3 regions of the Brevibacillus sp. 1238 genome follow, and region 1 is predicted to be linked to each of the others. Evidence: riboswitches for the same ligand, from Rfam matches in the RefSeq annotation. Region 1 holds a riboswitch; each other region holds the start of a gene.

The links. Region 1 has a riboswitch for lysine ahead of dapD (2,3,4,5-tetrahydropyridine-2,6-dicarboxylate N-acetyltransferase). Riboswitches for the same ligand answer to the same signal wherever they lie in the genome.
Region 2: another riboswitch for lysine. It lies ahead of M2298_RS27225 (amino acid permease); the one in region 1 lies ahead of dapD (2,3,4,5-tetrahydropyridine-2,6-dicarboxylate N-acetyltransferase).
Region 3: another riboswitch for lysine. It lies ahead of M2298_RS02665 (aspartate kinase); the one in region 1 lies ahead of dapD (2,3,4,5-tetrahydropyridine-2,6-dicarboxylate N-acetyltransferase).

Annotation. Positions count from the first base shown of each region.
Region 1 is NZ_JARXWC010000003.1:51,987-55,262, forward strand. Features, by position in the region: gene M2298_RS07790 (EcsC family protein) at 1-82, shown strand, start outside; gene M2298_RS07795 (GNAT family N-acetyltransferase) at 79-624, opposite strand; gene M2298_RS07800 (flavodoxin) at 717-1,160, opposite strand; lysine riboswitch at 1,316-1,505, shown strand; gene dapD (2,3,4,5-tetrahydropyridine-2,6-dicarboxylate N-acetyltransferase) at 1,609-2,319, shown strand; gene M2298_RS07810 (aspartate aminotransferase family protein) at 2,334-3,276, shown strand, end outside.
Region 2 is NZ_JARXWC010000021.1:47,641-50,916, reverse strand. Features, by position in the region: gene M2298_RS27235 (CGNR zinc finger domain-containing protein) at 1-327, opposite strand, end outside; gene M2298_RS27230 (DinB family protein) at 485-979, shown strand; lysine riboswitch at 1,097-1,283, shown strand; gene M2298_RS27225 (amino acid permease) at 1,397-2,839, shown strand; gene M2298_RS27220 (TolC family protein) at 3,037-3,276, shown strand, end outside.
Region 3 is NZ_JARXWC010000001.1:582,690-585,965, reverse strand. Features, by position in the region: gene M2298_RS02670 (DUF2507 domain-containing protein) at 1-165, shown strand, start outside; gene M2298_RS02665 (aspartate kinase) at 270-1,511, opposite strand; lysine riboswitch at 1,743-1,929, opposite strand; gene uvrC (excinuclease ABC subunit UvrC) at 2,016-3,276, opposite strand, start outside.

The DNA of each region.
Region 1 (3,276 bases):
CGCCGAAGCGGGGAGAATGCTTTACCGCAAGCGGCGAATCCTGGAGCGATTGCGGGCACAGGAAACAGCGCAGCGTGATTAAGCCAGGTCTTCGGCTGTCAGCGCGAAAATCAGATGATCTTCCCACACGCCGTTGATCTGCAAGTAGTGCAAGGACAACCCTTCCTTGCGAAAACCGTTTTTCTCCAAAACGCGAATAGAGGCCGTATTGCGAGGCATGACAGCGGCTTGCACGCGGTGCAAACCGGCTTCTTGAAAGGCGAAAGCGAGAGCGAGCCTGACGGCGGCTGTCGTGTAGCCTTTTTGGTTGCAGCTTTGATCCATGAAGTAACCGATGGTTGCGTTTTGCCAGGCGCCGCGTACGACGTTTGACAGGGCAACACGGCCGATCATGTCGTCCGTTTCGCGCAGAAAGACGCCAAAAGCGTAGCCTGTGCCAGCGGCAAAGTCTTTTTCCGCCTGGGCGATTTGTTCCTGTTGGCCCGTGAGCGTCAAAAAGGAAGACGACCGAATCGGTTCAAAAGGTTGCAAAAAAGCATGATTACGCAGCCGAAGCTCAAGAAGCTCGGCTGCGTCGTCCATGCCCAGAGGTCGCAGATAGACCGTTTCTGTATGTAGCGTCATGATATCAATCCTCCCTGGAAAAAGTCGGATCGACATTGTACCATGACTTGATTTAAGTGGAAAGGCTTTTTCTTTTCAGCGGCCTTCTGGTCTTAGCCCAGCAATTCGGAGAAAGAAACGCCAAACGCCTTGCAGGTTTCCACTTCTTTCGCTGTAGGGGACAGCTCGATTTTCAAGCCTTCAAGTGGTGTTTCCGCACCGCGCTCGCTCGCCTTTTTCAAGAGAGTATCTACGGCAGCGCCAACGTGCTCGTAAGCGGAATCGCAGGAACCGAATGCGACTACTTTTTTGCCAGTCAGATCGATGTCGTCCATCTCTTCGTAGAAGTCCAGGCACTCGTCCGGAAGATCGCCGTCGCCCCAAGTGTAAGCGCCGAGCAGGATGCCATCGTAGTCCTCAAGCTCCTTGGCTGTTGCGTCCATCACTTCTTTTATCTCCAGCTCTTTTCCTGTGGATCGAATACCCTCAGCAATCGCTTCAGCAATCTCTTGTGTGTTTCCAGTCATGCTTGCGTAAACCATCAAAATGCGGCTCATAAGGTTGAAACCCTCCAAATAAGATAATGAAAATCATTCTCACAAAAATAAGATAATGAAAATGATTCTCGTTGTCAACGATTTTTTTTCTTTCTATAAAGCTGTTGCCACATGGGAATGATTTTGGTAGAGTTAAATGAAATTATAATATTGGAAGTCTAAATAGAGGTGCGCCGAAGAATAGTACATCTTTTCGTCATCTGCCGGGGGGCGGGAAAAGGAGGAAAGGCTAAAGCGCCGAAGCGGTTGTTGTTCCCCTCGAACAGCAGCGGCTGGGGTGGCTCATGAACAATGAACATCCTGTCACAAAAGACGATTGTCTTCTTGTGGAGCGCTATTTACGATTTGCTTGGGCAGTTTGGAAAGCAATGAGATAGCGAATGCACTCATTGCTTTTTTTAGTCAATTTAAACAAGGCAAGGTTTTGATCAAAAAGGAGGATTTACCTGTGAACATGATGGATGCAAATGAAATTATCGCGTTTATTCAAAAAAGCGAAAAGAAAACACCTGTGAAAGTATACGTGAAAGGCAATCTGGAGGGCATTGACTTCGGTGCCAGCGCAAAAACGTTCATCACTGGCTCTACTGGCGTCGTCTTTGGCGAGTGGAAAGAGATCGAGCCTGTTTTGGCTGCAAACGCCGACAAAATCGAGGACTACGTGGTAGAAAGCGACCGCCGCAATTCCGCGATTCCATTGCTCGATACAAAAGGCATCCAGGCTCGCATCGAGCCGGGCGCGATCATCCGTGACCAGGTTACCATCGGAAACAACGCGGTGATCATGATGGGAGCTTCGATCAATATTGGCGCGGTAATTGGCGAAGGCACGATGATCGACATGAACGTGGTTGTAGGTGGACGCGGTACAATCGGGAAAAATTGCCACATCGGCGCTGGTTCTGTCATTGCAGGCGTTATTGAGCCGCCTTCCGCACAGCCGGTTGTTGTCGAAGACGATGTCGTGATCGGTGCCAATGCGGTTATCCTCGAAGGCGTTCGCGTAGGAAAAGGCGCGGTCGTAGCAGCAGGCGCGGTCGTGATTGAGGATGTGCCGCCATACGTGGTTGTTGCGGGCACACCTGCTCGTGTCATCAAACAAATCGACGACAAAACTCGCTCCAAGACGGAGATCAAGCAGGAGCTACGTCAGCTGTAGGGGAGAGAGCTCACATGGACTGGCGTACGCTCGACGAACAATACATCGTCTCTTCTTATAAACGTTTGCCTATCGCGATCGCCAAAGGGGAAGGAAACTACCTGTACGATACAGCGGGCAACAAGTATTTGGACCTGTTTACGGGCCTGGCAGTCAATGTGCTGGGCCACTCCCACCCGCGGATTGTTCAGGCGCTGCGCGATCAGGGAGAACGTTTCCTGCACATTTCCAACGTATTTTTGAACCAGCCGGCGATCCTGTTGGCCAAGCGGCTGGTCGAGCAGACGATCCCGGGAAAAGTGTTCTTCACCAATTCCGGCGCAGAGGCGACCGAGTCCGCGATCAAAATGATTCACAAATGGACGAAGACCGACGGAGCGGGACGCGAAGGGATCGTCGTCTTGCGCAACAGTTTTCACGGCAGGACGCTGGGCGCCGTTCGGCTGACCAGGCAAGCGCACGTCTATCAAGATTTTCCGCAGCCGGATTTTCCCGTGTACGAGCTTGATCCGGAGGACACAGCCGGATTGCGCGCCATCTGTCGCGAGGCAAAGCCAGCAGCCGTCCTGATGGAGCCTGTTCTTGGCTCCGGGGGTGTCGTGCCTTTGTCTGTAGACTTTTTGCGCGAGGTGGCGACCATTTGCCAAGAGGAAGGCATGCTGTTTGCCATGGATGAAATCCAGACAGGCATGGGACGGACGGGAAAACTGTTTGCCTACGAGCACGCAGGCGTGACGCCAGATTTGATCCTGTTTGCCAAAGGAGTAGGCGGCGGACTTCCGCTCGGTGGCGTCATTGCCGGGACGAAGCTGATGAACCAGTTCAAGCCGGGAGATCACGGCACGACTTTTGCGCCGTCTCCGCTTTCGGCTGCTTTGGGCAATGTCGTGCTGGACGAACTGCTCGATCCCGCATTTGCAGCGAGCGTAGACGAAGTGATTGCCTACCTGTGGGCTG
Region 2 (3,276 bases), on a different contig from region 1:
CCATTCCTGCGCATAAGTTGCTTCCTCTTCACCAGGCACGACGCGAACGTAAAACGGAGCTTTTGCCAGCGTCTCGTTCAGTTGCTCCAACTCCTCTTGCAGCAATGCCTCCCCGCTGACCACCTTTTCCAAAAGCATTCGCATATACTCGCGAAATTGCACAAGAACAGCGACGGTTTCCTCGTCAAGCGGCAGCGGTGCCTGCAATTGGTGCTCTTGCAAAAACCATTCCTGCCATTCACGCTTTGCCAGGCGATTTTCCTTGCGGCCTGTCCCGCGCCAGTCACGCCAATCGCTGTTTAAAAAATCGATGCATAGCCATTGCACACTTCTCTTCCCCCATCTATTTTCGCTTCTTGTAGGTAACACCAACATATGGTAAGATCATTTTGTAACCAACGAAATTCATTTTGAACGTTACAAACTTCTTCTTATTGCCATTATAGCGCTTCACCAATCTGTTTGACAGACGAGGAGGAAACACATGAATCGGATGGAATTGCTTGTTCATGAATGGGAGTGCACGTATGACAAAGAAGATTGGTATCCACCGCTCAAGCACGCCCTGGATGGCGTGACCGTGGCCCAAGCCAGCTGGCGTCCCGAAGGAGAGGCAGCGAACACGATCTGGGAAAATCTCAGTCATCTGCTCTATTTCAAAGAGCGTTTGCTGCACCGTCTATCCGGTACGGATTTTCCTGGTACGGCTGAGACGAACGATGACACCTTCCAACCATCCGGAGCGCCAGACGACGAAGCAGCTTGGCAAGCGGCGGTGCAGCGCATGGAAGAAGTACATCGCGGCATTCAAGAAAAGCTCCGCTCCCTTTCCGGCGATGCATTCGATCAGCCGCTGCCCACCATCTCCATCGGGCAAAGCGTGATGAGCATCATTTTGCACGACGCTTTTCATACCGGACAAATCGTGCAAATCCGCAAGCTGCAAGGCTCCTGGCCTGCGCGCAGGTCGTTTTTATAGCCCTTGCTCCCACTCTAGCAATATTTTGCAGCACAACTTTTTTCATTGATTAATAACGATCAATCTTATATAGTTGATAAATAAATCAACTTCATACATGTTATCCTCATCTTTCACGGTGAGGGTAGAGGTCGCGGCTTTTATGTCATCCTGTACGAGATTCAGAAGAAATCTATGACTCCAGGAAAGGGAAAAGCCGCCGAAGCTCATATCGCATCTCTGTGCGCGTGGGCTGGGGCTGTACCCGAAAGGGACAGAACTGTCACGTTTGCTTGCCGGGCAAACGTGGTGTGCTATCTTCAGTGAAGGCTTGGTGGGGATTGGATGATACCGCCCTATGCCGTTTTTTGGCTATTGGCGGTTTTTTCGTTTCCGACCGACCTTCTCAAAATCTTCGAAAGGTCGTGCAAGCATCTTATGTCACAGAATCAACTGCAACGTGGTTTGAAAGCCCGCCACCTGACGATGATCGCCATCGGCGGCTCCATCGGTACGGGCTTGTTCCTGGCGAGTGGAGGCTCGATTCACGAAGCCGGACCAGGGGGCGCTTTGGTCGCCTACATCGCTATCAGTATCATGGTTTACTTTTTGATGACCAGTCTTGGGGAAATGGCCGCCTTCATGCCTGTATCCGGCTCCTTTTCCACCTACGCCACCAGATTCGTCGACCCGTCACTCGGCTTCGCGCTTGGCTGGAATTACTGGTACAACTGGGCAATTACGATTGCGGTCGAACTGTCAGCCGCAGCTCTCATTATGAAATACTGGTTCCCGGATACTCCCGCCATTTTGTGGAGTGCCTTGTTCCTCGTCCTTATGTTTGCTCTTAATCTGTTGTCTGTCAAAGGCTACGGCGAATCCGAATACTGGTTTGCCTTGATTAAAGTAGTCACCGTCGTCGTCTTTATCATCATTGGTATTTTGATGATCTTCGGCATTATGGGTGGCGAAGCAGTCGGCTTCCAAAACTTCACCAAAGGCGATGCACCGTTCAATGGCGGCTTCATGGCGCTTCTCGGCGTCTTCATGATTGCCGGGTTCTCGTTCCAGGGAACCGAGCTTGTAGGGGTGGCCGCTGGTGAGAGCGAAGACCCTGCGCGCAATATCCCGAAAGCGATCCGCCAGATTTTTTGGCGCATCTTGCTCTTCTACATTTTCGCAATCTTGATTATCGGGTTGCTCGTTCCTTACGACAATCCGAATCTGATCAGCGGTGATATTACCGATATTGCCATCAGCCCGTTTACGATCGTCTTTGAAAAAGCCGGCTTTGCCTTCGCCGCCTCTGTGATGAATGCGGTCATCCTCACCTCCGTGCTGTCTGCCGGGAACTCCGGCATGTACGCATCCACCCGCATGCTGTGGGTGCTGGCGAAGGAAGGAAAAGCGCCAAAATGGTTTGCCAAAGTCACTCGCAACGGCGTCCCGATCAATTCCTTGATCATGACGGCTGCCATCGGTGCGCTGGCGTTTCTGTCTTCCCTGTTTGGAGATGGCGAGGTGTACGTATGGCTTCTGAACGCATCCGGCATGTCCGGGTTTATCGCTTGGCTCGGCATTGCCATCAGCCATTACCGCTTCCGCAAAGCGTACCTGGCCCAAGGCCGCGACCTGCGTGAGCTGCCATACCGGGCGAAGCTGTTCCCGTTTGGCCCGATTTTCGCCTTTATTATTTGCTGCGTCGTCATTGTCGGCCAAAACTACTCGGCGTTTATCGGCGGCGAGATTGACTGGAACGGCGTGTTCGTCTCCTATGTTGGCTTGCCGCTGTTTTTGATCGTCTGGCTTGTCTACAAGTATACGAAAAAGAGCAAGCTTGTTCCGCTCCATAAAGTAGATTTCAGCATGGACGAAAAATAAATAGCTTTGCCAAACAAGTCATTGCAGGCTCCCTCACGTCGAGGGAGCTTTTTTATTGTTTCATTTTATTTTTCCGATCAACTTTCTTATGATTACATATTGACGAATGTAGACTGGAAATATATACTGTTCATGAAAATTTGATAATGAGAATCGTTATCGACAAACTCTTTTCCTATTCCCAAGGAGGCCCCATAATGAAGTCCAGGTTATCGAAGCATCTCTACAGCACTACACTGGTTGCCGCGCTTCTTGCAGGCAATACTCATTTGGCTATGGCCGCTCCTGCAGTCGTTGCAGCCGCAGAACAAACCCAGACCGCTCCTCTGTCTCTTCACGGTGCGATCGAGCAAGCATTGAAAACCAGCATCGACCTTGAGCTGCTGCAAATAGATTACGATGTTACGGAATATGAAACGCTCTATACGCTGCGAGAA
Region 3 (3,276 bases), on a different contig from region 1:
ACGATCCACAACTACCAAACACCGGAACGCCTCAGCCGCTCCCTGTCGCTCGAAGCAGGCATCATTGCTGGCAGCATTGAGCAATGGAAAGGAAAAGACACCTTTGCCCGGCTGGAGGTCGAGAGTAGTTCTACGATCATGATACGCGCCCATACTCCAAAGTGATCCTTCATGCCAACCATTGGCAGCGCAATAATTGTCAGGACTGGCGTGTCTTGTCAGGTCAAAAAGATGCCCCCTCTGCCTACAGGCGAGGGAGCATTCGCTGCCTAGATTCCGTGCACCACTGCTGTCTCTTCCACATCGAGCCCGTATGCCGAGTGCAGGCTGCGGACAGCAAGCTCAGTCTGCCCGGCAGGAATGACGCAAGAAACTTTGATGTCTGAAGTTGAAACCATTTTAATAGAAATTTCTTTTTCTGCCAAAACGCGGAACATCTCGGCAGCCACTCCCGGATTGTTGACCATGCCGGAGCCTACGATGGACACTTTGGTCAGGTTTTGCTCGTAATCGACTTTTTCGAAGCCAAGCTCTGCTTTGTGGTTTTCCAACGTGTCCAATGCCTTTTTCAAGTCATCCGCAGCAACCGTGAAGGAAATATTCGTCACTGCTGCGTCATAGGAGCTTTGAATAATGATGTCGACGTTCACCTGATTGTCCGCCAGCGTATTGAACAGGCGGGAAAGAGTCCCAACCTTCGCAGGCATACCGACAACCGTGACTTTTGCTACATCCTCGTCATGCGCGACTCCACTTACTACTCTTCCTGTTTCCATGTTGGCAACCTCCTCAACGTACGTACCTTCTTCGGCAGTAAAGCTGGAGCGGACGACCAGCCGTACTTTGTATTTCTTCGCGGCCTCCACCGAGCGCGGGTGAAGAACTCCCGCTCCGAGATTCGCGAGTTCAAGCATCTCGTCGTACGAGATCGTGTCCAGCTTGCTTGCCGCTGGCACCATCCGCGGATCGGCTGTGTACACACCGGACACATCCGTGAAAATCTCGCATTTGTCTGCATTCAAGCTGGCGGCCAGCGTAACTGCCGATGTATCCGAACCACCCCGGCCGAGCGTCGTAATTTCTCCTTCGTCGCTGAGACCTTGAAAACCTGCTACGATCACAACACGTCCGCGGCTTATTTCTGCCTGGATGCGCTCAGAATCAATTTGTTTGATTCGCGCCCGGCCATGAATCGCTTCCGTCGTGATTCCAGCCTGCCAGCCTGTCAAAGAAATCGCATCGTAGCCTTTCGTGTGCAAGGCCATTGCAAGCAAGGCGATAGATACTTGCTCCCCCGTGGTCAGCAACATATCCAGCTCTCGCTCGGACGGGTAGGCGCTGATCTGTTTGGCCATATCTACCAATACGTCTGTAGATTTGCCCATCGCAGATACGACGACCACCACATCGTGCCCTTCTTCTTTGTAACTGGCAATTCGATCTGCAACTCGTAAAATTCGCTCAATGGTCCCTACAGAGGTGCCTCCGTATTTCTGCACGATCAACCCCATGCGGCTTCTCTCCCTTTTCTCATATCCAATGATTGTAGAATGTATCTTTTGCTGCCGTTTTATGAATCTCTCTATTTTTACTGGAAAAAGTCTGTATAAAAAAGGCACCGACAAGGAATAAGTACCTGCCGCTGCCTACTGTTTCGACATACCGGTTCCTCCCTCCCAATTACACGCGGTCCATGGCAGCACATGACAAGGCAAATCCCTGTCACCGCTCACATCGACACACCGTGAGATAGCTCTCCATCTGGCGCCGGTCAAGAGCCAGATGACAGTCCTGCACTTGTTCAATGCAGACCCAGCATGGAGACAAACGGGTTTTTCTCCACACTTCGGCGAATCCCCCTTTCCCGTTCCCTTCACAGATACCCGATCTCAGGGTGGTACTCATGGTTTTCGCGCCTCTACCTCACTCCATAAATGGAAGTGAGGCTAACTATTCTGTTTGAAACGCATTATATCATGGGAATCCGAGCGGTTCAATCGCTTTTTGCAAAACCGTTACGATTCCAGCTTGCGCAAATGAGTGATGATCTCTCGGGCCAGCTTGTCGCCGATCCCCAGTTCCCGGAAATCCTCCACAGTCGCTTCGCGCATTTTTTTCAGCGAGCCAAAATGGGTAAACAACAGCTTGCGCCGCTTCTCGCCGATGCCCGGAATTTCATCCAGTTGGGAGGAGAGCATCGTTTTCGTCCGTGACTGTCTGTGGAACGTGATCGCAAAACGGTGAACCTCGTCCTGAATGCGTTGCAGCAAATAAAACTCATAGCTGTCCCGCTTCAGATTCACGGGTTCTGGCGGATCGCCGTACATCAACTGCGCCGTTTTGTGCTTTTCATCCTTCGCCAAGCCGCAAACCGGAATGTACAGCCCCAATTCGTTCTCCAGGACGTCCATGGCAGCGCTGATTTGGCCTTTGCCTCCGTCGATGACGATCAAGTCCGGCAATGGCTGGTTTTCCTTCAGCAACCGCGAATAGCGTCTGCGGACAACTTCGCGCATGGACCCGTAATCGTCGGGGCCTTCGACCGTCTTGATCTTGAACTTGCGGTACTCCTTTTTGTCCGGACGACCGTCTGTAAACACGATCATCGCAGACACCGGCTCTGTTCCTTGAATGTTGGAGTTGTCGAACGCCTCGATCCGGTGGGGAACGCCAATCCCCAGCACGTGCCCCAAATTGTGCACAGCCTGAATCGTCCTCGCATCATCTTTGGACATCAGCGCGAACTTCTCCTGGAGGGCAATGCGCGCGTTTTCACAGGCCATCTCGACCAGCTCGCGCTTTTTGCTCCGCTTCGGTGTCAATACTTTGACCCCGAGCCATTCGCTAAGCAGCTCCGGCTCGCTTTCCTCCGGCAGCAAAATTTCTTTTGGCAGCGCGTTTTGCTTGTCGTAGTAAAACTGGGTGACGTACGACATGAAGTCTTCGCTTTCGCCGCCATAGTATGGAAAAGAGGTCGTCTGCCGCTCGATCATTTTGCCCTGGCGCATGTAAAAAATTTGAATGCACATCCAGCCCTTTTCTACCGCAAAGCCGATAATGTCGCGGTCTACCGTGTCGGTAAACGTGATCTTCTGCTTTTCCATCACCGCTTCAATGCTCTTGATCTGATCCCGCAGTTCCTTGGCCCGCTCGAACTCCATCGCTTCTGCCGCCTGTAGCATTTTCTCGGTCAGGCTCTGCTTCATCTGATCATGACCGCCGTCGAGGAATCGGCTAATCTCGTCAACCAGTCGCTGGTTTTCCTCTGCCGAAACC